One region of the Pseudomonas sp. NBRC 111131 genome, then DNA from elsewhere that is predicted to be linked to it. Evidence: predicted binding sites of a transcription regulator. Region 1 holds the regulator's gene; the other holds the start of a gene.
What was found. The regulator sigma-54, encoded in region 1, starts transcription at its own class of promoters, with help from an activator protein. The targets are predictions, from matches to a motif close to ANTGGCATNNANNTTGCTNT.

Region 1 (14,386 bases):
TGATCGAGTCGCGCAGTTGGTAGAGGTTGAGGTTGGTGGTGTCGATCTTCAGGTCGGCAAGGTCGGAGATCGGCCCGAGCAACTCGCTTTCCACGCGGATTGCCTCCGCCAGCGAGCGGTCTGCGTTGGTCAACGGGTGGCGCCGTCGCGTCTCGGAGAAGCGCTTGAGCAGCGTGTCTTCGTCGGCGTCGAGAAACAGCACGTCACATTGGATATGGCGGCCACGGGCTTCTGCCAGCAGGTCCGGAAAGCGCGACAAGTGGCTCGGCAGGTTACGCGCATCGATCGAAACGGCCACCTTGGGTTGCAGCAGCTCGGTATTGATCAGCGCGTTTTCCGCCAGTTGCGGCAGCAGGCCGGCGGGCAGGTTGTCGATACAGTAATAGCCGTTGTCTTCCAGCACATCGAGGGCGGTACTCTTGCCGGAGCCGGACCGGCCGCTGACGATGATCAGGCGCATGTTCAGTGCTCGTTCTGTACGTCCAGGACAACCTGGTACAGGGCCTCGCTGCTATTGGCAGCACGCAGGCGATCGCGGACCTCCTTGCGATCGAGCATGCTGGCAATCTGGCGCAGCAATTCGAGATGGGCGTCGGTGGCAGCCTCGGGCACCAGCAGGACGAACAGCAGGTCGACCGGCGCACCATCGATGGCGTCGTAGTCGATTGGAGCGTCCAGGTGCAGCAAGGCGCTGACGGGGGCAGTGCATCCTTCGATCCGGCAGTGGGGAATGGCAATGCCATTACCGAAGCCGGTGGAGCCGAGCTTTTCACGAGCGATGAGTTTTTCGAAGACGACCTGCATCTCCAACTCGGGTACTTGTTCGGCAATGAGGTTGGCGACCTTTTCAAGGGCGCGTTTCTTACTGCCGCCCGGCACGTTCACGAGGGAACGGCCGGGGGTCAGGATGGTTTCAAGTCGGATCATGGATGAGGGGGATCAGCGGGCGGCTGCACCTTGCAGCAGGCTTTGCTGTTTTTCCTTGTGTTTTTTCAGTTGGCGGTCGAGCTTGTCGGCCAGGGCGTCGATCGCTGCATACATGTCTTCGTGTTCGGCGTTGGCAACCACTTCGCCGCCGGGAATCTGCAAGGTCGCTTCGACCTTCTGCTGCAGCTTCTCGACTTTCATGATGACCTGCACGTTGGTGATCTTGTCGAAGTGACTCTCCACGCGGGCGAGCTTTTCAAGCACATAATCGCGCAGCGGCTGAGTGACTTCTACATGCTGTCCACTGATATTGACTTGCATACAGCTTCTCCTTTGTTGCCCGTGCATAAAGAGGCAGGTATTGCACCTGCCCCACAAACGCTATGGCACATCTCAGGGGCTACATCAGTCGCTTGCGCTCGCTCGACGGTGCGATGCCGAGGGACTCGCGGTACTTGGCGACGGTGCGACGGGCTACCTGGATGCCTTGTGCCTCCAGTAAACCAGCGATCTTGCTGTCACTCAATGGCTTTTTCTGATTTTCCGCCGCTACCAGTTTCTTGATGATCGCGCGGATGGCCGTGGACGAGCATTCTCCGCCTTCGGCGGTGCTCACATGGCTTGAGAAAAAGTATTTCAGTTCGTAGATGCCGCGGGGGGTATGCATGTATTTCTGCGTGGTCACCCGCGAAATGGTCGATTCGTGCATGCCCACCGCTTCGGCGATGTCGTGCAGCACCAGAGGTTTCATCGCCTCGTCGCCGTAGTCGAGGAAACCGCGTTGATGCTCGACGATCTGGGTGGCGACCTTCATCAGCGTTTCGTTGCGGCTTTGCAGGCTTTTAATGAACCACCGAGCTTCCTGCAGCTGGTTGCGCATGAAGGTGTTGTCGGCGCTGGTGTCGGCACGGCGGACGAACCCGGCATACTGCGGGTTGACCCGCAGGCGGGGGATCGCTTCCTGGTTCAGCTCGACCAGCCAGCGGTCGCTGTCCTTGCGCACGATGACATCGGGTACCACGTATTCTGGCTCGCTCGACTCGATCTGCGAGCCAGGACGTGGGTTGAGGCTCTGTACCAGCTCAATGACCTGGCGCAGCTCGTCTTCCTTGAGTTTCATCCGGCGCATCAGCTGGCTATAGTCGCGGCTGCCGAGCAGGTCGATGAAATCGGTGACCAGGCGCTTGGCCTCGGCCATCCAGGGTGTGTTGGCCGGCAGTTGGCGCAATTGCAGCAACAGGCATTCGCCCAGGTTGCGCGCGCCGACACCTGCTGGCTCGAACTGCTGGATGCGGTGCAATACCGCTTCGACCTCGTCAAGCTCGATGTCCAGCTCCGGGTCGAAGCCTGCGCAAATCTCTTCGAGCGTGTCTTCCAGGTAGCCCTGGCCGTTGATGCTGTCGATCAAGGTGACGGCGATCAGTCGGTCGGTATCGGACATCGGTGCCAGGTTCAGCTGCCACAGCAGGTGGCTTTGCAGGCTCTCGCCGGCCGAGGTGCGGGTGGTGAAATCCCACTCGTCATCATCGTTGCTCGGCAGGCTGCTGGCGCTGGTCTGGTAAATGTCTTCCCAGGCCGTGTCGACCGGAAGTTCATTGGGGATTCGCTCGTTCCACTCACCGTCTTCCAGGCTTTCGGCACTGCTGGTGCTTTCCTGGAAGCTGTTGTCCTGGACCTCGGCGGCCGGCTTGTTCTCGGCGTTGTCCGCCATTGGGTCGCTGTTGTCGAAGTCGTCGCCGTCTTCCTGACGTTCGAGCATCGGATTGGACTCCAGCGCTTCCTGGATTTCCTGCTGAAGGTCCAGGGTGGAGAGCTGAAGTAGGCGGATGGCCTGTTGCAACTGCGGGGTCATCGTCAGTTGCTGGCCCATTTTTAGGACGAGCGATGGTTTCATGGCAGGGGCTTAATACCTTGTTCGCCGGCGCGCATGCGCCATCCACTACACGAGGGCGCCGAGGCGCCAAATTCAAGCAAGTTTTATGCCTTAAATTGTAGCGTTTGCCTAGAGCACTGTAACAACTTAAACCCCGCCAGGGCGGGAAAGCCAGTGCTCCAGGCGCGTCCCGGGGTCAGAGCCGGAACTCGTGACCCAGGTAGACCTCTTTGACCAGGTCGTTGGCCAGGATGGTCTGGGCATCGCCTTCGGCGATCAGCTGGCCATCGTTGACGATGTACGCGGTTTCGCAGATATCCAGGGTTTCACGGACGTTGTGGTCGGTGATCAGTACGCCGATGCCCTTGGCCTTGAGGTGGTGGATGATCTGCTTGATGTCGCCGACCGAGATCGGGTCGACGCCGGCAAAAGGTTCGTCGAGCAGGATGAACTTTGGTGCGGTCGCGAGGGCGCGGGCAATTTCGACCCGGCGGCGCTCGCCCCCGGACAGGCTCATGCCGAGGTTGTCGCGGATGTGGCTGATGTGGAACTCCTGCAACAGGCTTTCCAGCTCCTTGCGGCGGCCATCGCGGTCGAGTTCCTTGCGGGTCTCGAGGATGGCCATGATATTGTCGGCCACCGACAGCTTGCGGAAGATCGAGGCTTCCTGCGGCAGGTAGCCGATACCGGCGCGAGCGCGGCCGTGCATGGGCTGGTGGCTGACATCGAGGCTGTCGATCAGGACGCGGCCCTGATCGGCCTGGACCAGGCCGACGATCATGTAGAAGCAGGTGGTCTTGCCGGCGCCGTTGGGGCCGAGCAGGCCGACGATCTGGCCGCTGTCGATCGACAGGCTGACGTCACGCACGACCTGACGCCCCTTGTAGCTCTTGGCCAGGTGCTGGGCTTTGAGGGTTGCCATTTACTCGGCCTTCTTCTTCGGCTGGATCACCATGTCGATGCGCTGACGTGGCTGGGTCACGTTGCCACCGCGACCGGCGGTCGCAACCTGGGTCTTGGTGTTGTAGACGATCTTCTCGCCTTCGGTGGTGTTGCTTTCGTTCTCGACCTTGGCGCGGTCAGTCAGGATCACCGTGTCTTTCTGCGCCTGGTACTGGATGGTCACGGCCCAGCCTTTCATTTTGTCGGGCTTGGCGGCGCTCTGCTGCTGCTCGAAGTAGGCCAGGTTGCCCACCGAGGTCACCACGTCGATGTCGCCATTGGCGGCACGGGTCATGGTCACGGTGTTGCCTTTGATCATCATGGAGCCTTGGGTGATGATCACGTCGCCGGTATAGGTGGCCACGCCTTGCTTGTCGTCCAGGTGCGCGTTGTCGGCCTGGATGCGGATCGGCTGGTCACGGTCGGTCGGCAGGGCGAAGGCGCTCGCGCTTCCCAGTGCTGCGCTCAGGCTGAGCAAAAGGGGGAGGGTTTTAACGAGCCTCATACTGTCCTCTTACGTTAGAGAGCAGGTCCATCCTGCCTTCTTTCAAATACGCTTTCATTCCTTTGCCCGTAGTTGTACCACCGGCGCCGTCGATTCTAACGGCTTGATCGGTCTGCGCATATTGCTTCTGCGGGAACACGGTCATGCGTGAGCTGGTAATGATGGTTTCACGCTGTTTTTCGTCGGTACGGGCCACGCGCACCTGGTCGATCAGTTCGACCTCGGTGCCGTCCGGGTTGACCTCGGCACGCGCGCTCTGTACGTGCCAGGGGTATTCGGTGCCCCGGTACATGTGCAGGTCGGGCGTAGTCACCAGTGTGACCTCGGTCGCCTTGAGGTGTTCGACCTTGTCGGCCGTCATTTCGTATTGCAGCTTGCCGTCGGGCAGAAACTGCACGCTATGGGCATTGATCGCATAGTAATCGATGGCGCTTTCGTCGACTTGCGCCACCGGTTTGTCGAGGAAGCTCTCGGGGCTGACATTCCAGTAGCCGATTGCCACCAGCAGGGCGGCGATCACCGCGAGCAGCGCAACATTGCGGGCTTTCTTGCTGAACATGGGCAACCTACAGGTAGTTGGCGTTGGCAGCGTCCAGGGTGCCCTGGGCCTGCATGATCAGTTCGCAGAACTCGCGCGCAGCGCCTTCACCGCCGCGTGCTTGGGTCACGCCGTGGGCATGCTGGCGAACGAACGGAGCAGCATTGGCGACCGCGATACCCAGCCCTACCCGGCGAATGACCGGTAAGTCGGGCAGGTCATCACCCAGATAGGCGACCTGCTCATAGCTTAGGCCCAGTTCGGCCAGCAGGCCGTCGAGCACCACCAATTTGTCCTCACGGCCCTGGAACAGGTGCGGGATGCCGAGGTTCTTCGCGCGGCGCTCGACCACCGGGGTCTTGCGCCCGCTGATGATCGCCGTGGTCACGCCGCTGGCCATGAGCATCTTGATGCCATGCCCGTCCAGCGTGTTGAAGGTCTTGAACTCGCTGCCGTCCTCGAGGAAGTACAGGCGCCCGTCGGTCAGGACGCCATCTACGTCGAACACGGCGAGCTTGATGGCTTTGCCGCGTTGCATCAGATCCTGGTTCATGTGCAAGGTTCTCATCTACATGACCCCTGCGCGCAGCAGGTCGTGCATGTTCAGGGCGCCGGTAGGGCGGTCGTGTGGGTCGACAACGACCAGTGCGCTGATCTTGTTGTCTTCCATGATCTTCAGTGCCTCGGCGGCGAGCATGTCGGCGCGGGCAGTCTTGCCGTGCACGGTCATCACCTGATCGATCAGCGTGCTGTGTATGTCGATGTTGCGGTCCAGGCTGCGGCGCAGGTCGCCGTCGGTGAAGACCCCTGCCAGGGTTCCATCCTGTTCCAGTACGACGGTCATCCCTAAACCTTTACGGGACATTTCAAGCAGTGCGTCCTTGAGCAGGGTGCCGCGTTGTACTTGCGGTAGCTCGTCACCAGCATGCATGACGTTCTCGACCTTGAGCAGCAGGCGACGGCCCAGCGCTCCGCCGGGGTGCGAAAACGCGAAGTCTTCGGCGGTGAAGCCGCGTGCCTCGAGCAGGGCGATGGCCAGGGCGTCGCCCAGTACCAGTGCCGCTGTGGTAGAGGAGGTGGGCGCCAGGTTCAGCGGGCAGGCTTCCTGGGCAACACGGGCGTCGAGGTTGGCCTCGGCGGCCTGGGCCAGGGGCGAGTCAGGGTTGCCGGTCAGGCTGATCAGCTGGATGCCAAGGCGTTTGATCAGGGGCAGCAGGGTAACGATTTCGGCGGTACTGCCGGAATTGGACAGGGCCAAAATGACATCATCGCGGGTGATCATGCCCATGTCGCCGTGGCTGGCCTCGGCCGGGTGCACGAAGAACGACGGCGTACCGGTGCTGGCCAGGGTGGCGGCAATCTTGTTGCCGATGTGCCCCGATTTGCCCATGCCGACCACAACGACTCGGCCCTTGCTGGCCAGAATCAGCTCGCAGGCTTTGACGAAATTGGCATCGATACTGGCCGCCAAGCCCTGTACTGCCTCGATTTCCAGGCGCAGGGTTCGCTGGGCGGACTGGATCAGCTCATTGGATTGGCTCATGTCGAAAAGCAATGCCTGATGAAAAGGCGGCGATTATAGCTGCAATGGAAGAAAGCCTCATCCTTTCGATTGTCCTATCAAATGTCATCAAACCCTGTCGCTGGCCTGAACGACTCGTTCCATGGCCTTGGGGCCGCACTGTGAGCGGTGCTATAGTTCGCCGCTATTCGGCCCGCGAGGGGCGCGTGTGCCTTCAAGATGAACGCCAGCGTCCACTAGAACGAGGCTGCACTAGCAAGGAGTCTAGATGAGTGTGGATAGCGCCTACGCGGTCGAGTTGAAGGGCGTCACCTTCAAGCGCGGTTCGCGCAGCATTTTCAGCAATGTCGACATACGCATTCCGCGTGGCAAGGTCACCGGCATCATGGGGCCGTCGGGTTGTGGCAAGACCACGCTGCTGCGCCTGATGGGCGCGCAACTGCGTCCGTCCAGTGGTGAAGTGTGGGTTGCCGGGCAGAACCTGCCGAGCCTGTCGCGTAGCGACCTGTTCGATGCACGCAAGCAGATGGGGGTGCTGTTCCAGAGTGGCGCCCTGTTCACCGACCTCGACGTGTTCGAGAACGTTGCGTTCCCGCTGCGTGTGCATACGCAGCTGTCGGACGAGATGATCCGTGACATCGTGTTGATGAAGCTGCAGGCCGTGGGCCTGCGGGGTGCCATCGACCTGATGCCCGACGAGCTTTCCGGCGGCATGAAGCGTCGCGTAGCGCTGGCCCGAGCGATCGCGCTCGATCCGCAGATCCTCATGTACGACGAGCCGTTTGTCGGCCAGGACCCGATCGCCATGGGCGTACTGGTGCGCCTGATCCGCCTGCTCAACGACGCCCTAGGCATCACCAGCATCGTGGTGTCCCACGACCTGGCCGAAACCGCCAGTATTGCCGACTACATCTATGTGGTCGGTGATGGTCAGGTGCTGGGGCAGGGTACGCCCGACGAGCTGATGGGGTCGGACAACCCGCGTATTCGCCAATTCATGAAGGGCGACCCGGACGGCCCGGTACCCTTCCATTTTCCTGCGCCTGACTACCGCGCCGATTTGCTGGGGGCGCGTTGATGCGCAGAAAATCCTTACTCGAACGTATCCGTCTGCTCGGCCGCTCGGCGATCGATGTACTGGCGGTGCTTGGCCGTTCCTGCCTGTTCCTGTTCCATGCACTGGTCGGACGTGGCGGCATCGGTGGCGGTTTCCAGCTGCTGACCAAGCAGCTGTATTCGGTGGGTGTGCTGTCGCTGGCCATCGTTGTGGTCTCCGGTGTGTTCATCGGCATGGTGCTGGCCCTGCAGGGCTACAGCATCCTGACCAAGTACGGCTCCGAGCAGGCAGTCGGGCAAATGGTTGCCCTGACCCTGCTGCGTGAGCTGGGCCCGGTAGTGACTGCGCTGCTGTTCGCAGGCCGTGCCGGTTCGGCACTGACTGCCGAGATCGGCAACATGAAATCCACCGAGCAGCTGTCGAGCCTCGAGATGATCGGTGTCGACCCGCTCAAGTACATCGTCGCACCACGCCTGTGGGCCGGCTTCATTTCGCTCCCGCTGCTGGCGCTGATCTTCAGCGTGGTCGGCATCTGGGGCGGCTCATGGGTCGCGGTGGACTGGCTGGGCGTCTATGAAGGCTCGTTCTGGGCCAACATGCAGAACAGCGTGTCCTTCACCGACGATGTGCTCAATGGGTTGATCAAGAGCCTGGTGTTTGCCTTCGTCAGCACCTGGATCGCCGTATTCCAAGGGTATGACTGTGAGCCCACTTCAGAGGGGATCAGCCGTGCCACCACCAAGACCGTGGTCTACGCCTCGTTGGCAGTACTGGGTCTGGACTTTATTCTGACCGCCTTGATGTTTGGAGATTTCTGATGCAAAACCGCACCCTGGAAATCGGTGTCGGCCTGTTCCTCCTGGCCGGGATCCTGGCGCTGCTGCTGCTGGCTCTGCGTGTCAGCGGGCTGTCGGCCAGCCCGAGCAGCGATACCTACAAAGTTTACGCGTACTTCGACAATATCGCCGGTTTGACTGTCAGAGCTAAAGTGACCATGGCCGGTGTGACGATCGGCAAGGTCACCGCCATCGATCTGGACCGTGATTCCTACACCGGTCGGGTGACGTTGCAGCTGGACAAGAAGGTCGACAACCTGCCGACCGATTCCACTGCCTCGATCCTGACCGCCGGGTTGCTGGGCGAGAAGTACATCGGCATCAGCGTGGGTGGCGAAGAGCAGGTACTCAAGGATGGCGCTACCATCCATGACACGCAGTCGGCGCTGGTGCTGGAAGATCTGATTGGCAAGTTCCTGCTCAACACCGTTGGCAAGGAACCCAAAGAAGCGCAACCGGCTAATTAAGGAGTTTCCATGATTTCGATCCTGCGACGTGGCCTGCTGGTCCTGCTGGCGGCTTTCCCCTTGCTGGCTGTGGCGGCGCCGGGGCAAACCCCGCACGACGTGGTCCAGGGCACGACCAACGAATTGCTGGGTGACCTCAAGGCCAACAAGGAACAGTACAAGACCAACCCGCAGGCCTTCTACGATGCGCTCAATCGCATCCTGGGCCCGGTGGTCGATGCCGACGGCATCTCCAGAAGCATCATGACCGTCAAGTACTCGCGCAAGGCCACGCCTGAGCAGATGCAGCGCTTCCAGGAAAACTTCAAGCGCAGCCTGATGCAGTTCTATGGCAACGCCCTGCTCGAATACAACAACCAGGGTATCGTCGTGGACCCAGCCAAGGCTGACGATGGCAAGCGTGCCAGTGTCGGCATGAAAGTCACCGGCAACAACGGTGCTGTGTACCCGGTGCAATACACCCTCGAGAACCTGGGTGGCGAGTGGAAGGTGCGTAACGTCATCGTCAATGGCATCAACATCGGCAAGCTGTTCCGCGACCAGTTCGCCGATGCCATGCAGCGCAATGGCAACAACCTGGACAAGACCATTGACGGCTGGGCTGGCGAAGTTGCCAAGGCCAAGGAAGCCGCCGATACCTCGCCCGAGAAGACCGTCAAATGAGTGAAACCAGCGTAAGCATGGCCGAGCCGGGTGTTCTGCGCCTGGCGGGCGTGCTGGACTATCGCAGCGGCCCGGCCTTGCGCAAGCAGGGCAAGGCGTTGGTAGACGCTTCCCGCGAGTCGCACCTGGTGCTCGATTGCACGGCTGTGCAAAAGTCATCCAGTGTTGGCCTGTCGTTGCTGCTGGCCTTCATCCGTGACGCCCAGGCGGCCGGCAAGGCCTGCGAGGTGCGTGGCATGCCTGATGACATGCGGGAAATTGCCGGGGTCTACGACCTCGATGAAGTACTGGCGAGCTGATGGCTCGTTACGCGTGAACAGCCCCTCGGTCAGCGCACGCCCTCGTTGGGCTTCGCAGGCGAGGGGCTTTTTTGTATGATGGCCGACCCGTGCGCATCGGGCGCCGATTGAGGTTGAGCATGCAGGCCGTAGAAGTTAAGAGCTTCCTTGAAGAGAAATTGCCGGGATCCCGGGTCGAAGTTGAAGGCGAAGGCTGCAACTTCCAGTTGAACGTGATCAGCGACGAGTTGGCTGGCCTGAGCCCGGTCAAGCGCCAGCAGGCGATCTATGCTCACCTGAATCCCTGGATCGCCAATGGCAGCATCCATGCGGTAACCATGAAATTTTTCAGCAGCGCAGCCTGGGCTGAGCGCACCTGAGCCAACGTGGCGGCGAGACTCCAATGGACAAACTGATTATTACTGGCGGCGCTCGCCTTGACGGCGAGATCCGCATTTCGGGCGCGAAGAACGCAGCCCTGCCGATTCTGGCGGCGACCCTGCTGGCCGATGGCCCGGTCACCGTGGGCAATCTGCCGCACCTGCACGACATCACCACCATGATCGAGCTGTTCGGGCGCATGGGCATCGAGCCTGTGATCGACGAAAAGCTGGCGGTGGAGATCGACCCACGTACCATCAAGACCCTGGTTGCGCCTTACGAACTGGTCAAGACCATGCGCGCCTCGATCCTGGTGCTCGGCCCCATGGTCGCGCGCTTCGGCAAGGCCGAAGTGGCCCTGCCAGGCGGCTGCGCCATCGGTTCGCGCCCGGTCGACCTGCACATCCGCGGCCTCGAGGCCATGGGCGCGAAGATCGAAGTCGAAGGTGGCTACATCAAGGCCCAGGCGCCTGAAGGCGGCCTGCGTGGCGCACACTTCTTCTTCGATACCGTCAGCGTGACCGGTACCGAGAACATCATGATGGCCGCAGCCCTGGCCAAAGGCCGCAGCGTGCTGCAAAACGCCGCACGTGAGCCTGAAGTGGTCGATCTGGCCAACTTCCTGATCGCCATGGGTGCGAAGGTTCACGGCGCCGGCACCGACACCATCACCATCGATGGTGTGGAGCGCCTGCACTCGGCCAACTACCGCGTCATGCCTGACCGCATCGAGACCGGCACCTACCTTGTCGCCGCAGCCGTGACCGGCGGCCGTGTCAAAGTCAAGGACACCGACCCGACCATCCTCGAAGCGGTGCTTGAGAAACTCAAGGAAGCGGGTGCCGACGTGACCACCGGTGAGGACTGGATCGAACTGGACATGCACGGCAAGCGGCCGAAAGCCGTGAACCTGCGTACCGCTCCGTACCCGGCGTTCCCGACCGACATGCAGGCGCAGTTCATCTCCCTCAACGCCATTGCCGAAGGCACAGGCGCGGTCATCGAGACGATCTTCGAAAACCGCTTCATGCATGTGTATGAGATGCACCGCATGGGCGCGCAGATCCAGGTCGAAGGCAACACCGCCATCGTTACTGGCGTGCCGGCGCTCAAGGGTGCTCCGGTCATGGCCACCGACCTGCGTGCATCGGCCAGCCTGGTGCTGTCGGCCCTGGTCGCCGAAGGCGATACCCTGATCGATCGCATCTACCACATCGACCGTGGTTACGAGTGCATCGAAGAGAAACTGCAGATGCTGGGCGCGAAGATCCGCCGCGTACCGGGCTAGTAACCCGCTGGTGCAGGGAGTGGTAGCGGGGTTGCCCCGCGAACAAGCCATCGCGGCATAGGGCACCGGCTTTGCCGGTGTTTGCGGGGCTAGCCCGCTCCCACACACGAATTGAATGCGGTCGGGCCCAGGCCCGGCCGGCAGTAGCCGCTTAAGGACCGACGTTCCAATGTTGACCATCGCGCTTTCCAAAGGCCGCATCCTCGACGACACCCTGCCGCTGCTCGCTGAAGCCGGTATCGTGCCGACCGAGAATCCGGACAAGAGCCGTAAGCTGATCATTCCCACCACGCAGGATGACGTGCGCCTGCTGATCGTGCGCGCCACCGACGTGCCGACCTATGTCGAGCATGGCGCCGCCGACCTCGGTGTGGCCGGCAAGGACGTGCTGATGGAGTACGGCGGCCAGGGCCTGTACGAGCCGCTGGACCTGCAGATTGCCCGCTGCAAGCTGATGACCGCTGGCGTGGTCGGTGCGCCGGAGCCCAAGGGGCGCCTGCGTGTGGCCACCAAGTTCGTCAACGTTGCCAAGCGCTACTATGCCGAGCAAGGCCGCCAGGTCGACATCATCAAGCTCTACGGCTCGATGGAGCTGGCGCCTTTGATCAACCTCGCCGACAAGATCATCGACGTGGTAGACACCGGCAATACCCTGCGCGCCAATGGCCTGGAACCCCAGGAACTGATCGCTACGATCAGCTCACGCCTGGTGGTCAACAAAGCGTCCATGAAGATGCAGCACGCCCGTATCCAAAGCCTGATCGACACCCTGCGCCAAGCTGTCGAATCGCGACACCGCGGCTGACCTCTGCGCGCGACCTTCGCTGTCGCGCCCGTCTATCCGCGTCATAGCCATTTTTCTCGGGTGCCCGCGCGGATGGACTGGTAGCCTAGGGCGCCTGAGCATTCGCTAATAATCGAGGCCCTCGCCATGACCGTGTCCACTGCAATTGCCCGTCTCAACGCTGCTGATCCGGATTTCGCCCGACATCTGGATCATCTGCTGAGCTGGGAAAGTGTGTCTGATGATGCGGTCAACCAGCGCGTGCTCGACATCATCAAGGCCGTGCGTGAGCGCGGTGATGCAGCGCTGGTAGAGTTCACCCAGCGTTTCGACGGTGTCGATGCCACCCGCATCGAGGACCTGATCCTGGGCCGCGAGCGCCTGGAGCTGGCCCTGACCCGCATCACTGCGGCCCAGCGCGAAGCCCTGGAAACCGCTGCCAACCGTGTGCGTATGTACCACGAGCGGCAGAAGCAGGATTCCTGGCAGTACACCGAAGCTGATGGCACCGTGCTCGGCCAGAAGGTCACCCCGCTGGACCGTGCCGGGCTTTATGTGCCAGGTGGCAAGGCGTCGTACCCGTCGTCGGTGCTGATGAACGCCATCCCGGCCAAGGTCGCTGGCGTGGCCGAGGTGGTCATGGTGGTGCCTACCCCGCGTGGTGAAATCAACGAGCTGGTGCTGGCCGCCGCCTGCATCGCCGGTGTCGACCGCGTGTTCACCGTGGGCGGTGCGCAGGCGGTCGCGGCCTTGGCCTACGGCACCGAAAGCGTGCCCCAGGTCGACAAGATCGTTGGCCCGGGCAACATCTACGTGGCCACCGCCAAGCGACACGTGTTCGGCCAGGTCGGTATCGACATGATTGCCGGCCCGTCGGAAATCCTCGTGGTGTGCGACGGCCAGACCGACCCGGACTGGATCGCCATGGACCTGTTTTCCCAGGCCGAGCACGACGAAGATGCCCAGGCCATTCTGGTCAGCCCGGATGCGGCGTTCCTTGACCGTGTTGCCGCCAGCATCGACAAACTGCTGCCGACCATGGAGCGGGCCGAAATCATCGAAAAATCGATCAACGGTCGGGGTGCGCTGATCCAGGTGCGTGACATGCAGCAGGCCATCGACGTGGCCAACCGCATTGCCCCGGAGCACCTGGAGCTGTCGGTCGCCGACCCGCAGGCCTGGCTGCCGCAGATCCGTCATGCTGGCGCGATCTTCATGGGCCGCCACACCAGCGAGGCACTGGGTGACTACTGCGCCGGCCCTAACCATGTGCTGCCGACCTCTGGCACTGCACGTTTCTCGTCGCCGCTGGGGGTGTATGACTTCCAGAAGCGTTCGTCGATCATCTTCTGCTCCGAGCAGGGGGCATCCGAGTTGGGCAACACCGCGTCGATCCTGGCCCGGGGCGAATCGCTGACTGCCCACGCCCGAAGCGCCGAATACCGTATCCTGACCCAAGGCAAGGGGAACTGAACATGAGCCGATTCTGGAGCCCCTTCGTCAAGGAGCTGGTGCCTTACGTGCCGGGCGAGCAGCCCAAGCTGGCGCGCCTGGTCAAGCTGAACACCAACGAGAACCCCTATGGCCCGTCGCCCAAGGCGTTGGAGGCCATGCGTGGCGAACTCAACGACAACCTGCGCCTGTATCCGGACCCCAACGGTGACCGGCTCAAGCAGGCGGTGGCCGAGTACTACGGCGTAACCCCTGGGCACGTGTTCGTGGGGAATGGTTCGGACGAAGTATTGGCGCACATCTTCCACGGCCTGTTCCAGCACGGCGGCCCGCTGCTGTTCCCGGATGTCAGCTACAGTTTCTACCCGGTCTACTGCGGCCTGTACGGCATCCCATTCGAGCAGGTGGCACTGGACGAGCAGTTCCAGATCCGCGTCGAGGACTACAACAAGCCCAACGCCGGGATCATCTTCCCCAACCCCAATGCGCCGACCGGTTGCCTGTTGCCGCTGCAGGCGATCGAGCAACTGCTGCAGGCCAACCGTGATTCGGTGGTGGTGGTAGACGAAGCCTACATCGATTTTGGTGGTGAAACGGCGATCAGTCTGGTGGGCCGCTACGACAACCTGCTGGTGACCCAGACACTGTCCAAGTCGCGCTCGCTGGCCGGCCTGCGCGTTGGCCTGGCGGTCGGCCACCCGGACTTGATCGAAGCCTTGGAACGTATCAAGAACAGTTTCAACTCTTACCCGCTGGATCGCATGGCGATCGTCGGTGCGGCCGCGGCGTTCGAGGATAAGGCCTATTTCGAAGAGACGTGCCGCAAGGTGATCGACAGCCGCGAGGCACTGGTCGAGCAACTGACCGCCAAAG
Region 2 (14,386 bases), on a different contig from region 1:
GCGGCGCCAAGCCCCGACATACCAATGTTGATCAGACTCGCCATGGTTCCATGCCCTTAAAGTTGTGTTGTGGTACCAAGCGATGCATAGCTCTGGTACGACTTCATCTGTCTTGCAATCTGCGAGATCTTGCTGGCGTAATTCGGGTCGGTGGCGTACCCGGCCTTCTGCAACTCTTGCACGAACTGTTCTGGTTTATCGGCCGCCTTCACCGCATCTTGATAGCGGGAATTGTTCTGCAACAGGCTGACCAGGTCGTGGAAACTGTCCTGGTAGGAGTCGTAGGAACGGAACGCTGCGGTCTCCTTGACGAACTGGCCGTCGCGGTATTCGCTGGTGATCGCCCGCGCCGAATCGCCTTCCCAGTTGCCGGTGGCCTTGATGCCGAACAGGTTGTGGCTGCTGCTGCCGTCGCTGTTGCGCATCACCGACCTGCCCCAGCCGGTTTCCAGGGCGGCCTGGGCCACCAGGTAACGCGGGTCGACGCCGATGCGCTTGGCGGCCTGCTCGGCCATCGGCAGCATGGTGGCGACGAATTGATCGCTGTCGGCGAACGCCTTCTGCGGCGCCAGCGGTGGCTGTGCCACGGCTCGCCCGGTGATGCGCAGGCCACGCTCAGGCACAGCGAAGCTCTGTGCCACCTGCTGCCCGTCACGGGCCGGCACGGCAGCGGTATTGGTCGCCGCTGCCGGGCTGCCAGCCGACGGCACGATGCCGGCCAACAGGCGGTCGGTCAGCTTGCTCGGCAGGGCCAGGCGCCGTGCGTTGAGCGCGGCAACATCGTTGCGCGTGGCGCTCGACGGCGTGGCATGCACAGGGTCGGCCACCTTGTTGCCCCACAGCGGCGGTGCACTGCCCTCGCTACGCGCAAACGGGCTGGTGTTGGGCGGGGCGCTCTTGTGCTTGGACAGCTGGCGAACCAGCACATCCTGCAAGCCGATACCGCCGCCTTCGCGGGACATGCTCACGGCCAGCTGCTGGTCGTACATGTCGCGGTACTGCTTGACCGTCTCGCTGTTCATCGGGTTGTCGTCGGCCAGCACATCGCTGGCCTTGCGCGAAGCCTTGAGCATCTCGCTGATGAACAGCGACTCGAACTCCTGGGCTACCTTGCGCACGTTGGCGTCGCTGTCGCGGTCACCATGCTTGAGCGAGCTCAGGCGATTGAGGTCGGTATAGGCGCCGCTGTCGGCGGTGCTGGAAACCAGGCTTTTCGAGTTCATCCGCGGCCTCCTCAGATCACGATCAGGTCGGCCTGCAGGGCGCCGGCCTGTTTCAGGGCTTCGAGGATGGCCATCAGGTCGCTGGGCGCCGCCCCCACCTGGTTCACCGCACGGACGATTTCATCCAGCGTGGTACCCGGGCCGAACTTGAACATCGGCTTGGCTTCCTGCTGCGCATTGACCCGCGAACGCGGCACCACGGCGGTCTGGCCATTGGAGAACGGCCCTGGCTGGCTGACGATCGGGTCTTCGGTGATGGTGACGGTGAGGCTGCCGTGGGTCACGGCCGCAGGTGAGACCTTGACGTTCTGGCCAATGACAATGGTGCCGGTACGCGAGTTGATGATGACCTTGGCCACGGCCTGGCCCGGGTCGATCTCCAGGTTCTCGAGGATCGACAGGTAATCGACGCGCTGGCTCGGGTCCATCGGTGCACTGACGCGCACCGAGCCACCGTCCACGGCCTGGGCCACACCTGGGCCGAGCAGTTCGTTGACCTTGTCGACGATGCGCTTGGCCGTTGTGAAGTCGGGGCGATTGAGGTTCAAGGTCAGGGTGTTGCCCTGGTTGAAGCCACTCGGCACTGCCCGTTCTACAGAGGCACCACCGGGAATACGGCCAGCCGACGGAACATTGACGGTGATCTTCGAGCCGTCACGGCCTTCGGCGTCAAAACCACCGACTACCAGGTTGCCTTGGGCGATGGCGTAGACGTTGCCATCGATACCCTTGAGCGGGGTCATCAGCAGGCTGCCGCCGCGCAGGCTCTTGGAGTTACCGATCGACGACACGGTGATGTCCACCACCTGGCCCGGCTTGGCGAAAGGTGGCAGGTCGGCATGTACCGATACGGCGGCTACGTTTTTCAACTGCACGTTGCCCGAGCCAGGCGGCACCTTGATGCCGAACTGCGACAGCATGTTGTTGAAGGTCTGCAGGGTGAACGGTGTTTGGGTGGTCTGGTCACCCGTACCGTTGAGCCCTACCACCAGGCCGTAACCGATCAACTGGTTGGAACGTACGCCAGAGATGCTGGCGATGTCCTTCAGGCGCTCGGCATGGGCACCGAACGCACAGGACAGAAGCAGGGTTGCGGCAATCAGCTGCCTGAGGTTGAACATGTTCATCCGTACTCAGAAGGGCCAAAGCGGGCTGAGGAAGAAGCGGTCCAGCCACCCGGGCTGGCTGGCGTCGGCGAACGAACCTGTCCCTGAATAGGTGATGCGCGCATCGGCCACGCGGGTCGACGGCACGGTGTTGTCGGTGGCGATGTCGTCGGCACGTATCAGGCCGGCAATGCGTACCAGTTCTTCACCTGTGTTCAGGGTCATCCACTTCTCGCCGCGCACGGCGATGATGCCGTTAGGCAGCACCTCGGCCACGGTGACCGTGATCGAGCCGGTCAGGGTATTGCCCTGGGTGGCCTTGCTGTCGCCCTTGGTGGTGCGGTCGCCGCTGTAGCCGGCTTCAAGCGACAGGTCGCCTCCGCCAAACGGGTTGTTGGTGTTTGGCGTGGAGCCGAACAGCGAAGTCAGGCCGATGTCTGCCTTGCTGTTCTTCTGGATCTGCGAGCCTGCGTTCTTGCTGGCCGAAGTGCGCTCGTTGAGGGTGATGGTGATGATGTCACCCACGCGGAACGCCTTGCGGTCGGTGTACAGGCTCTGCTCGAAACCGGCCTGGTAGATCGAACCGTTGTTGGCCGCTGCCGGCAACGGGGTGCGCGGCAAAACCGGCGCATAGTACGGGTCGTTGGGCTTGGGCGTCGGTGCGACGCAACCAGCCAGAACCACCACACCCCCCAGGGCGAATACGGACAACAAACGCTTCATGACGCATACCTCACGGTGTAACTGAACTAGGGCGGCCAGGGCTTACAGCTGCTGAGTGACGAACGACAGCATCTGGTCGGCGGTGGAGATGACCTTGGAGTTCATCTCGTAGGCACGCTGGGTGGTGATCATGTTCACCAGCTCTTCCACGGTGCTGACGTTGGAGTTTTCCAGGGTCTGCTGCAGGGTGGTGCCAAAGCCGTTCAGGCCTGGTGTACCGACCTGTGGCGCACCGCTGGCGGCGGTTTCCAGGAACAGGTTTTCACCGATGGCCTGCAGGCCAGCCGGGTTGATGAAGTCAGCGGTCTGGATGTTGCCGATAACCTGCGCAGCCGGGTTGCCGGCGGTGGTGATCGACACGGTGCCGTCCTGGCCGACGGTGAAGGTCTGGGCATCGTTGGGCACGACGATCGCAGGCTCGAGGGCAAAGCCGTTGGCGGTCACGATCTGGCCGTCGGAATTCAGGTGGAAGGTGCCGTCGCGGGTGTACGACACAGTGCCATCGGGCTGCAGGACCTGGAAGAAGCCACGGCCGTTGACGGCCATGTCCAGTGGGTTTTCGGTGGTCTGCAGGCTGCCGGTCTGGAAGTTCTTCTGGGTGCCGACGATGCGCACACCGGTACCGACCTGCAGGCCCGACGGCAACTCGCTGTCCTGAGTGGACTGCGCGCCTGGCTGGCGTTTGATCTGGTACAGCAGGTCCTGGAACTCGGCACGGTCACGCTTGAAACCGGTGGTCGAAACGTTGGCCAGGTTGTTGGAAATGACCGTGAGGTTGGTGTCCTGGGCGGACAGGCCGGTTTTAGCGACCCAAAGAGCCGGAAGCATCAGTATTCTCCTCGTGCGCCTGTTTTACGGCACCCGTTCAAGTGTGGTTAGCCGATTTGCAAAACACGCGCCATGGCTTCGTCGCCTTCCTTGGCCGCGTTCATCATCTTCACGTGCAGTTCGAATTGACGGGACAGCGCCAGCACCGAAGTCATTTCTTCCACGGCGTTGACGTTGCTGCCCTCCAGGAAGCCTGACACCACACGCACATTGACGTCGGCGGCGGCCGGCTGGCCATTCTGGGTGTGGATCAGCCCATCAAGGCCTTTGCTCAGGCCTTTGGTGTCCGGGTTGACCAGCTTGATGCGGTCGACTTCGGCCATCACCCGCGGGTCTTCGCCCATGGAGCGGATGCTGATGGTGCCATCGGCGCCCACTTCGACTTTCTGCTCTGGCGGAATGGCGATCGGGCCGCCGTTGCCGATCACCGGCATGCCATTGCCGGCGCGCAGGACGCCCAAGGCATCGATGTTCAGGCTGCCGGTGCGCACGTAAGCTTCACGGCCATCCGGTGCCTGCACGGCGATAAAGCCCTGCCCGGCCACGGCCACGTCCAGATCGCGCCCGGTCTCGACCATCGGCCCTTCACTGAAGTCCGTGGCAGGGCGCTCGGTCATGGCAAACGCCCGCGACGGAAAGCTGTCGCCGAACACCGGCATCGAACGCGCCTGCTCCAGGTCACGCTGGAAGCCGTTGGTGGAAATGTTCGCCAGGTTGTTGGCGTGGGCCTTCTGCGCCAGCGCGTTCTGGCTGGCGCCGGTCATGGCCACGTAAAGCATCTTGTCCACAGTCATCCTCCGCTGCACTGGCGATCGTTTGCCGCTCGCCGCTGCTGTGCAGGCGTAGAAGCAAGTTCCGAACCAACTTTTTGAAAGTGTGAAAAAGCCCGTGAATACGGGCCTTTGCGGGTGAGGGTGGCGAGGGGGACGCCGGTTATCCGGCGCCAGGTTGCCGATTGCGGCAAACCTGTACCGGCCTCTTCGCGGGGCAAGCCCGCTCCACAGGTTTGAGGGCGCAACACAATTCCCTGTGGGAGCGGGCTTGCCCCGCGAAGAGGCCGGCACAAGACTCAACGATCGCGGCAACCACCATTGTTGTAGGGCCCGGCAAAACGCTTCCAGCCTTCCCCCGGCGACCACTGCGAACACACCAGGCGGCCATCCACCTGGCTCTCCCAGCGCCACCATGGCGCGGTGCCTGCCTGTGCCTGGTAAAGGCAGAAAGCGGCCAGCAATGCGACAACCCACTTTTTCATGTTCCCTCCCGCAGATGCGACAAACCCCTTCACGAGAAAGGGGTTCGCCCAAACACCATCACCCCGTGACCATCACGTCATCTGGATGATGGTCTGCATGACGGTGCTTTCGGTGGAGATGGTCTTGGCGTTCGCCTGGTAGTTGCTCTGCGCCTTGATCAATTCCACCAGCTCCTGGGTCAGGTTGACGTTGGAGCCTTCCAGCGCATTGGACTCGACGCTACCCAGGGTACCGGTCTTCGGCGAATCGATGCCGGGAATGCCAGAGGTGTAGGTTTCAGTCCAGCGGGTGCCGCCGATCTGCTGCAAGCCCTGCTCGTTGGCGAAGCTGGCCAGGGCCACCTGGCCGATGGCGCGCGACTGCTGGTTGGTGAAACTGGCGAACAGCACGCCGGTGGAGTCGATGCTCAAGCTCGACAGAATACCGGTGGCATAACCGTCCTGGGACTGCGACATACGGGCAGTGTCGGTGTTGTAGGAGGTGGTGCTGTTCATCGACAGCTTCATGCCATCGGGATTGCCATTCGCGCCGTTGGCGGCCCATGCTCCCGACGCATCCTGCACTGCTGGCACCCAACCGGCCATGGTGAAGACGTTGTTGGTCACGCTGAACGATGCGCCAGGCGGGTGGCCGGTGTTGTCGGCCGCCATGCTCTTCACCGAACCATCGCTGTTGAAGCTGATAGTGCCGGTCAGGGGCGTGGTGGAAGACGGGTCGAACGGGTTGCGACCGTCGACCAGGGTGTACATGGTCCACTCGTTGGTGCCGGTCTTGCGGTAGAACTGCTCCATGGTGTGCTCGTTGCCCTGGCTGTCATACACCTTGGTCGGGAACGACTTGGAGTAGGTGGTTTCGTCCGAGGGGTCGAACACCTTGTTCGGCACCAGGTTGCCCGTGCCGTCATCGACTTCCAGCGGGATATCGACAGACGACGAGTTCAGGTTGATGCCCTGGTCGATCAAGGTCGTTGCCTTGGGCTTGAGTGCCGACGTGTCGATTTGCAGGTCGGTCAGCACACCCTTCTGGATCTTGCCGTTCGAGTCGGCCGCATAGCCTTGCAGACGCAGGCCATCGGAAGTCACCACGAAGTTGTTCTTGTCGGGCTGGAACGCACCGGCACGGGTGTACACCTGCGCCCCGTTGTCGGACAGCACGAAGAAGCCTTGGCCCTGGATGCCCATGTCCAGCACGTTGCCGGTATTGTTCACGTCACCCTGGGTGAACTGCTGCGAAACAGCCGCCAGGCGCACACCGTTGCCGACCTGGTTCTTGCCTACGCCCAGGCGGTTGGCGCCGGCGTAGACGTCGGCGAACTCGGCGCGCGACGATTTGAAACCGGTGGTGTTGACGTTGGCAATGTTGTTGCCGGTAACGTCCAACTGCTTGTTGGCTGCGTACAGACCGCTAAGGCCGATATTGAAAGACATGAATTCACTCCTGTGCCGCGCTAGCGGGCCTTAGATACCGATGGTTTGTACGTCGGAGAGGGAAACCTTGCCGACACCCGCGAGGTTGAGCACCATTTCGCCCGTGGCGTTGAAGCTGACACTGGTCACCTTCGCCGGCAGCAGGGTGTTCATTTGCACTGTTTTGCCATCGACCGTGGTGCTGGCGGTGAAGGAATAGGTACCCGGGTCGACCTTCTCGCCCTTGGCGTTGGTGCCATCCCAGATGAAATCGGCGTAACCGGCTTTCTGCTCGCCCAGCTCGATGGTCTTGACGGTATTGCCGTCCTTGTCCTTGATGGTGATCTTCGCCTCGCCGATCGCTTGCGGCACGACGAACTGCGCGTTGAAGCTTTCCGTGGTATCGACCACCGCCTTGTCGTTCTGTACCACCACCGAACGGCCGACCAGCGAGGACGCCTGCAGGGCCTGAGACGAGGCCATGGCGTTGGTGATGCCGCTGACCGATTCGTTCAGCGTCGTGATGCCTTCCAGGCTGCTGAACTGTGCCAACTGGGCCACGAATTCGCCGTTGTCCTGGGGGTCCAGCGGGTTCTGGTGTTGCATCTGGGTAACCAGCAGCTGCAGGAACGCGTCCTTGCCGAGCGTGTCGGTACCGGTCTTGGATGCGGTGTCGGGGGTTTTCTTGGCGCTGCCACCCACGCCCGATGCCGACAAGACATCGTTGAGGTTCACACCGTTGGTGCTATCGACTGCCATGGTCTGGATTCCTTATCACTGACCGAGGGTCAGGACTTTCTGCATCATGTTCTTGGCGGTGTTCATCAGCTCGGCGTTGGTCTGGAACGCCCGGCTGGCAGAAATCATGTCAGCCATTTCCTCGACCACATTGACGTTCGGGTAGTACACGTAGCCGTCCTTGTTCGCCGCCGGGTGGTTTGGCTCGTAACGCGCCTCCAGGTTGCTCTGGTCTTCGATAATCCCCTTGACCTGCACGCCCTGCCCTGCCTCGCCCTGGTCCTCGAACAGCGACTGGCTGACACCGGCCTGGGCGTTCTGGAAGGTGGTGGCGAACACCGGGTGGCGCGCACGGTAGGTCTGGTCGATGCTCGACGAAACGGTTTCGGCGTTGGCGATGTTGGAAGCCACGGTGTTGAGGCGGGTGTTCTGCGCGCTCATGCCGCTACCGGCAATGTTGAAAACACTGGAAAGGGACATGGTCATTCTCCGCGCAGGGCCGAAACCAGCCCTTTGAATTTACTGTTGAGCAGCGTGAAACTGGCCTGGAAGCCGATGGCGTTTTCGGTGTAGTTCGATTGCTCGATCTGGGCGTCCACGGTGTTCTGGTCAATCGACGGCTGCGTCGGCGTGCGGTACTGCAGCGTGTCGTCGGCCATCGCCAGGCCTTCGGCCTCGATGTGACGGCTATTGGTGCGCTCCATGGCGAAACGGCCACCGCTTTGCTGCTTCTGGCTTTCGGCAGCAAGCACCGAAGAGAAGTCCATGTCACGCGCCTTGTAGTTGGGCGTGTCGGCGTTGGCGATGTTGTTGGCCAGCACTTCGGCGCGCTGGGCACGGAAGCCCAAGGCCTTTTCATGGATGCCAAGCGCCTTGTCGAAACTGATGCTCATGTCGGGGAAACCTTCAAAGGTTGACCGGAAGATCGTTGACCAAGCTATAGCAAGGGCTGTGCCAAACCTTCAAAAACCCGAAAACACTGGGCTGCGCCAGGCATCAAGGGGCGGAGGATGCCAGAAAAGCGGCAAAGTGCTTCCGCTTGATGAGGGGAAAGCGGCAATTGCCGGACGGCAAAAGCGGCAAACCAAAAAATTGACGTCAACTGAAAGCGGCCACTGGCCTTGAAATCGGTGCAGCAGCAGGAGCCGGCTTACTGGCGACAGGGGTCGAGCAAACAACAAAAAAGGCCGGCATCGTTACTGCCGGCCTTTTGCCTACTTGGCCTGGTAGATGATCCCCGGGCTGCACTGCACCATCTGGTAATGGTCCGGCAGCCCGTTGAGCGCTTCGGAGGCGCCCAGGAACAGGTACCCACCCGGCTTCAGGGTGCTGTGAATACGCAACAGGATGTCCCTCTTGACCTGCGCCGAGAAGTAGATCAGCACGTTGCGGCAGAACACGATGTCGAATTTGCCCAACGCTGCGTAGCTGTCGAGCAGGTTGAACGAACGGAACTCGACACGGCTGCGAATGGCCGGCTTGACCGCCCAGCGCCCCGGCCCCTTGGTATCGAAGTAGCGCTGCAGGCGCTCCTGGGACAGGCCGCGCGCGATCGCCAGGCTGTCGTATTCGCCGGTCTTGCAGTTGTTCAGCATCGACCCGGACAGGTCGGTGGCGACGATCTGCGCGCCCATCTTCAGTTGGCCAAGGTTGCTGCGCTCGAATTCGTCGATGGCCATCGAAATGGAATACGGCTCCTGGCCCGAAGAACAGGCCGCCGACCACATGCGCAGGCGCTGGCCTGGATTGTTCTTGATGAACTCCGGAATGACCTTGTTCTTGAGCACTTCGAACGGGTAGGTATCGCGAAACCACAAGGTCTCGTTGGTGGTCATGGCATCGACCACCTGCTCGCGCAGGCCGCTACGCGGCTGAGTCTGGATGCGCTGCACGAGCTCACCCAGGCTCTTGATGCCCTGTTGCTCCATGAGCTTGTTGAGACGGCTCGAGACCAGGTATTGCTTGTTCTCGCCCAGCAGGATGCCACAGGCTTTCTCCAGGAATACCCGGAACTGTTCGAAATCCAAATTACCCGTAGACACTACTGCAGCCTCTTTTCAATCGCTGGTGCCGGGAACTGCCTCCCGGCTGCTTCAATGCGTTGCCTTGATCCGGTCGACCACTCGCTGGGCCAGATCGTCCGGCTTGAACTTGGCAAGGAAGTCATCCGCCCCGACTTTCTTGACCATCGCCTGGTTGAACACCCCGGACAGCGAAGTATGCAGGACGATGTGCAATTTTTGCATACGCGGGTCGTTACGGATCTCGGCCGTCAGCGTATAACCGTCCATTTCCGGCATTTCAATGTCCGAGATCATCATCAGGAACTCTTCTTCCGGCTTTTTGCCTTCGTCGACCAACTTGCGCAGGTAGTCCAAGGCCTGACGACCGTCATTGAGCGCCACCACCTCGACCCCGACGGTTTGCAGGCAGCGGCTGACCTGCTTGCGCGCCACCGACGAATCGTCGACAGTCAGCACCCGCAGCAGCACGGCCTTGTCCTGCACGTCGGCATCGACCACACCGGCAGACACCGATTCGGACGATGGCGCTACCTCGGCCAGCACCTTTTCCACGTCGATGATCTCCACCATGCGGTTGTCCACACGGGTGACCGCGGTCAGGTAGTGATCACGGCCGGTACCCTTGGGTGGCGGATGGATCTCTTCCCAGTTCATGTTGACGATGCGCTCGACCGAATGCACCAGAAACCCCTGGGTCTTGGTGTTGTACTCGGTGATGATCACAAAGCTGTTGCGTGTTTCTTCCTTCAACCCAGGCAGGCCCGTTGCCATCGACAGGTCGAGGATCGGGATGGTTGCCCCGCGAATGTTCGCCACGCCGCGTACCACCGGGTGGGATTTGGGCAACAAGGTCAGCTCCGGGCACTGCAGCACCTCGCGCACCTTGAATACGTTGATCCCGTAAAGCTGCTCGCCATTGAGGCGGAACAGCAACAACTCCAGGCGATTCTGCCCCACCAGCTGCGTGCGCTGGTTGACCGAATCCATTACCCCCGCCATGCCTGACTCCTTATGGTTTGTGCTTTTCGTCGCCACTCGGTTAACGAGTCGGCACGGGCTTTGCTTTTTTGAGCGCCATGTACACGAAAACGACAATTTTCCGACGACTGCCCCACCTGCTCAGTGGCGCACTGGCCGTGCTGAGCCTGCTGGCGCCCGGCCTTCGTACGCTGGCGGACGCAGTTACCTTGCCTGAACAGCTTATCGGTGTCACCCAAGGGTTTCTTGAATTCACCGTCGAGGATTACCTGGCCACCACCCAGACCGCCGGGCGCTACGAGATCCAGGTCAACCCACTCGATCCGCGCCTGCGCATGCCGCTGTGCAGCCAGCCGCTGGACGCTTCGCTGGAAAGCCCGGCGCAGCCTCTGGGCCGGGTAACGGTGCGGGTACGCTGTGACAGCAGCGCGCCGTGGACCCTCTTCGTGCCGGCAACGGTGCGCTTGTTCCGCGACGTGGTGGTGGTCACCCGCCCGCTCAAGCGGGAAAACATCATTGCCGAGGGCGACGTAGCCTTGCGCGAGCGCGACGTGGGGACCCTCGGCCAGGGTTTCCTCACGGACCTCGACCAGGCAGTGGGCATGAAAATGCTGCGCCCTACGGTCATCGATCAGGTGCTTACCCCGCAGCACCTGGAACAGGCCGAAGTGATCCGTAAGGGCGACCATGTGGTGATCATCGCCCGCAGCGGCAGCCTCAGCGTGCGCATGCCGGGCGAAGCCTTGAGTAAAGGCGGCCAGGGTGAGCAGATACGGGTGCGCAACCTCAATTCGCAGCGGGTGGTGAAGGCCAGGGTCACCGGGCCTGGCCAGGTCGAGGTGGCCATGTAGATTGGGCTGGCGGTGGGGAACCGCTTTTCCTAAACTGTGTCAGAAAACGGGTTCGCGGGCTTGCCGACAGGCGGCTGAGCATTTGTGCCTAAAGTTTCTTTCGGGTTGGCCGAAAACAAGGCAAGCGTCCAAATACCCAGAGGTTTCTGATCATGGTCATCGACTTCAGTCGTTTGAATAACTCTCCGTCCATCACGGGCGGCGTTCGCGGCAACACCGCGACCGGTAACGCCGACAAAGCCGGCGAAACCCACGAGGCGCCGAAAAGCGCTGGCGCCAGCGGAGAAGCGGTACACCTCAGCCAAGAGGCCCAGCAGTTGCAGAAGATCAGCGACAAGCTGCGTGATCAGCCCGCCGTCGACAGTGCCCGTGTGGCGCAGTTGAAACAGGCGATCGCTGATGGCAGCTACCAGGTCGATGCCGGCCGGGTCGCCAGCAAACTGCTCGATTTCGAAGCCCAGCGCTAACCGTTCGGCGCGCTGACTTCACGGACGCTATAAAAGCCAAGAGTTAGCCATGCACGACATCACCTTGCTGCAACTGATCGAAGACGACATCGCACCTACCCAGGAACTGCTCGACCTTCTGCAGAAGGAGTCGGTCGCCCTGCATGGGCGTGACATGGAACCGCTGGAAGGTATCCTGGCACGCAAGCAGTCACTGATCGTTCTGCTCGAGCAGCAAGGCCTGCGCCGCAACAACCTGCTCACCAGCCTCGGCCTGAGTGCCGACCGCGCCGGTGTCCAGGCGGTGGCCGAGCAGTCAGCCAATGGTGCCGTCATCCTGCAACAACTCAACGTGCTCACCCAGTTGATGGACGCCTGCCAGAAGGTCAACGAAACCAATGGCCGGATTATCCAGGTGCAGCAGCACGTCACGGCCAACCAAGTCAGAATCCTCATGGGCGGCGATTCCCCGTCGCTCTACGACAGCCGTGGCGCCACCTCGCCGCTGGCCAAGCCTCGGGCCATCAGCCAAGTGTGATTATTTCTATCAAGGCACGGAACATACTGGCAAAATGCCGTTACTTGCGTGTGTCGTTTTTGCCTGGAGATTGATAACCCGTGTTCAATGAAGCCGATGCCCCGCAGCCGCCAAAGGTGCTGAACACCCCTTTGGAGATCGCGGCCAACTTGCGCCAGCTGCAGGAGAGCCATGATCCTTTGATCATCACCTTCCACGAGCGCAGTCAGCGGTTCCAGAGCTACGTGGTGCATGTAGACCGTGAGAGCAACACCCTGGCGCTGGATGAGATGATCCCGCGCGACGGCGAAAAATACATCGAGAACGGCGAACCGTTCCGCGTCGAAGGTTTTCACGATGGTGTGCGCATTGCCTGGGACTGCAACCACGAACTGAAAATCACTGAAGTCGATGGTCACCGCTCGTACCGCGGTGCCCTGCCTGATGAAATGACCTACCACCAGCGCCGCAATGCGTTTCGTGCCGCGCTGAAACTGTCGCAACTGGTCGATGTGATCCTCGATGGCACCCACCTCAAAGGCAACGGTGCCCTGCGCGGCAAGCTGCTGGACATCTCGGCCACCGGTTGCAAACTGCGCTTTGAAGGCAATGTCGAGGACCGACTGCAACTGGGCCAGGTATACGAGCGCTTCAAGGCCAGCAACCCACTGGGCCTGGTGGACACCATGGTCGAATTGCGCCACCTGCACTACGAAGAGCGTATCAATACCACCTTCGTCGGCGTGCGCTTCCATAACCTCAATGGCCAGGCGCAGCGCAAGATCGAGAGCTTTGTTTATCAACTGCAGCGTGAGGCGCGGCGGTTTGATAAAGACGACTACTGATTTCGTCCTCAGTGTACGAACGCCACCTTTGGGTGGCGTTGGCTATGCGCCTGGGCGGTGCAGGCTATCAGACCAGTCGGTCGGCCTGGGCCTCAGGCTTGACGCCGTTCTCTGCCTGCACCGGCTCTTGCTCGGTATCTTCCGCTGCCACCGGCGCCTGCATCACATCCTGAACGGTCTGCTCATCAACCCGTGGGTCAAGCGCCGCCGACAACGGTGAACCGGCAGCCGGCATTGCCACGTGCCCCAGCGGTGCATCCTGCACCTGGTGCAGGCCGGTAACGGCTTTCGGGCGGATGCGCCATACCAGCACCAGGGCAAAGAACACGAAGAAGGCATACAGCATCTGAGCGCCCAGCACCTTCATCAGCACCCCCGCCGCCAACGGCCCGATGCACGCGCCCACCCCATAGGTAACCAGCAACATGGCGGTCAGCGAGACGCGTCGCTCGCTTTCCACATGGTCATTGGAAAACGCCACGGCCAAGGGGTACAGGCAGAACTGCAGCAGCGAGATGAGGAAACCAATGCCAAACAGCAACTCCAATGGCACGTCAGGCAGGATGGCCAACGGCGCCGCCGCCAGCGCCAGGCCCACGGCCACACTGCGGATGAGCAGCGCACGGTCATAGCGGTCGGAGAGCCAGCCCAACGGCCACTGCACTACCAGGCCGGCGAAGATGCAGCTACCCATGAACAGACCGATCTGTTCGGTAGAAAGCCCCTGGCTTGAAGCATACAGCGGCGCCAGGCCGTAGAACGAGCCGACGATCAGCCCTGAGCCCAGCACCGTACTCAGCGATTGGGGTACGCGCTTGATGAAAAACTTCGGCTCCATCGGTGCCGGGCGCAGCGGCGCCGGGTGGATGCGCCGGGTCATCGCCACCGGCACCAGGCACAGCGCGAAGCACATGGCGACCAGCATCAACAGTTCCGGACCGAGCTGCGGATGCACCACCAGGATCAACTGGCCGAGCACCAACCCCAGGTAGGAGGCGATCATGTAGCCACTGAACACGGCACCACGATGCTTGGCGTCGGCCTGCTCGTTGAGCCAGCTCTCGATGACCATATACTGGCACATCATCCCCAGGCCCACGATCATCCGCAGCCCGACCCAGGCCGGTAACCAGTTGGTCAGCCCATGCCCCAGCACGGCGGCCCCGACGATGCCGGCGCAGGTGGCATAGGCGCGGATATGGCCGACCCGGCCGATCAACCGGTGCCCGACCTTGCCGCCCACCGCCAGGCCAAAGTAGTTGGCCGCCATCAACGCACCGACCCAGAGGCTGTCGACATGATCGGCCGCCAAGCGCAGCGCCAGGTAGGTACTGAGCAGACCCGAACCGATGAGCATCATCAAGGCAGCAAAGTACAGCGACTGAAACGGCTTCCAGATGTTTCGCATACGTCCCGTCGGGCTCCCTGTTCAGGTGGCGTTGGCT

Region 2: flgB (flagellar basal body rod protein FlgB) is a predicted target of sigma-54. The motif match lies at 8,220-8,239, and genes of this name have one in related genera.

The regions. Positions count from the first base shown of each region.
Region 1 covers NZ_BCBH01000008.1:68,053-82,438, reverse strand. The annotation lists gene rapZ (RNase adapter RapZ) at 1-460, opposite strand, end outside; gene ptsN (PTS IIA-like nitrogen regulatory protein PtsN) at 463-927, opposite strand; gene hpf (ribosome hibernation-promoting factor, HPF/YfiA family) at 940-1,248, opposite strand; gene APH34_RS10135 (RNA polymerase factor sigma-54) at 1,328-2,821, opposite strand; gene lptB (LPS export ABC transporter ATP-binding protein) at 2,997-3,722, opposite strand; gene lptA (lipopolysaccharide transport periplasmic protein LptA) at 3,723-4,247, opposite strand; gene lptC (LPS export ABC transporter periplasmic protein LptC) at 4,234-4,806, opposite strand; gene APH34_RS10115 (HAD family hydrolase) at 4,814-5,338, opposite strand; gene APH34_RS10110 (SIS domain-containing protein) at 5,354-6,328, opposite strand; gene APH34_RS10105 (ATP-binding cassette domain-containing protein) at 6,576-7,385, shown strand; gene mlaE (lipid asymmetry maintenance ABC transporter permease subunit MlaE) at 7,385-8,182, shown strand; gene mlaD (outer membrane lipid asymmetry maintenance protein MlaD) at 8,182-8,667, shown strand; gene APH34_RS10090 (phospholipid-binding protein MlaC) at 8,677-9,330, shown strand; gene APH34_RS10085 (lipid asymmetry maintenance protein MlaB) at 9,327-9,629, shown strand; gene APH34_RS10080 (BolA family protein) at 9,749-9,988, shown strand; gene murA (UDP-N-acetylglucosamine 1-carboxyvinyltransferase) at 10,012-11,277, shown strand; gene hisG (ATP phosphoribosyltransferase) at 11,447-12,082, shown strand; gene hisD (histidinol dehydrogenase) at 12,209-13,534, shown strand; gene hisC (histidinol-phosphate transaminase) at 13,537-14,386, shown strand, end outside.
Region 2 covers NZ_BCBH01000003.1:302,067-316,452, forward strand. The annotation lists gene flgK (flagellar hook-associated protein FlgK) at 1-44, opposite strand, end outside; gene flgJ (flagellar assembly peptidoglycan hydrolase FlgJ) at 57-1,223, opposite strand; gene APH34_RS05050 (flagellar basal body P-ring protein FlgI) at 1,235-2,344, opposite strand; gene flgH (flagellar basal body L-ring protein FlgH) at 2,357-3,052, opposite strand; gene flgG (flagellar basal-body rod protein FlgG) at 3,095-3,880, opposite strand; gene flgF (flagellar basal-body rod protein FlgF) at 3,928-4,668, opposite strand; gene APH34_RS05070 (hypothetical protein) at 4,950-5,135, opposite strand; gene flgE (flagellar hook protein FlgE) at 5,208-6,563, opposite strand; gene flgD (flagellar hook assembly protein FlgD) at 6,594-7,301, opposite strand; gene flgC (flagellar basal body rod protein FlgC) at 7,317-7,760, opposite strand; gene flgB (flagellar basal body rod protein FlgB) at 7,763-8,173, opposite strand; gene cheR (protein-glutamate O-methyltransferase CheR) at 8,495-9,322, opposite strand; gene APH34_RS05100 (chemotaxis protein CheV) at 9,374-10,303, opposite strand; gene flgA (flagellar basal body P-ring formation chaperone FlgA) at 10,381-11,133, shown strand; gene flgM (flagellar biosynthesis anti-sigma factor FlgM) at 11,286-11,600, shown strand; gene APH34_RS05115 (flagella synthesis protein FlgN) at 11,650-12,117, shown strand; gene APH34_RS05120 (flagellar brake protein) at 12,198-12,941, shown strand; gene APH34_RS05125 (MFS transporter) at 13,009-14,349, opposite strand.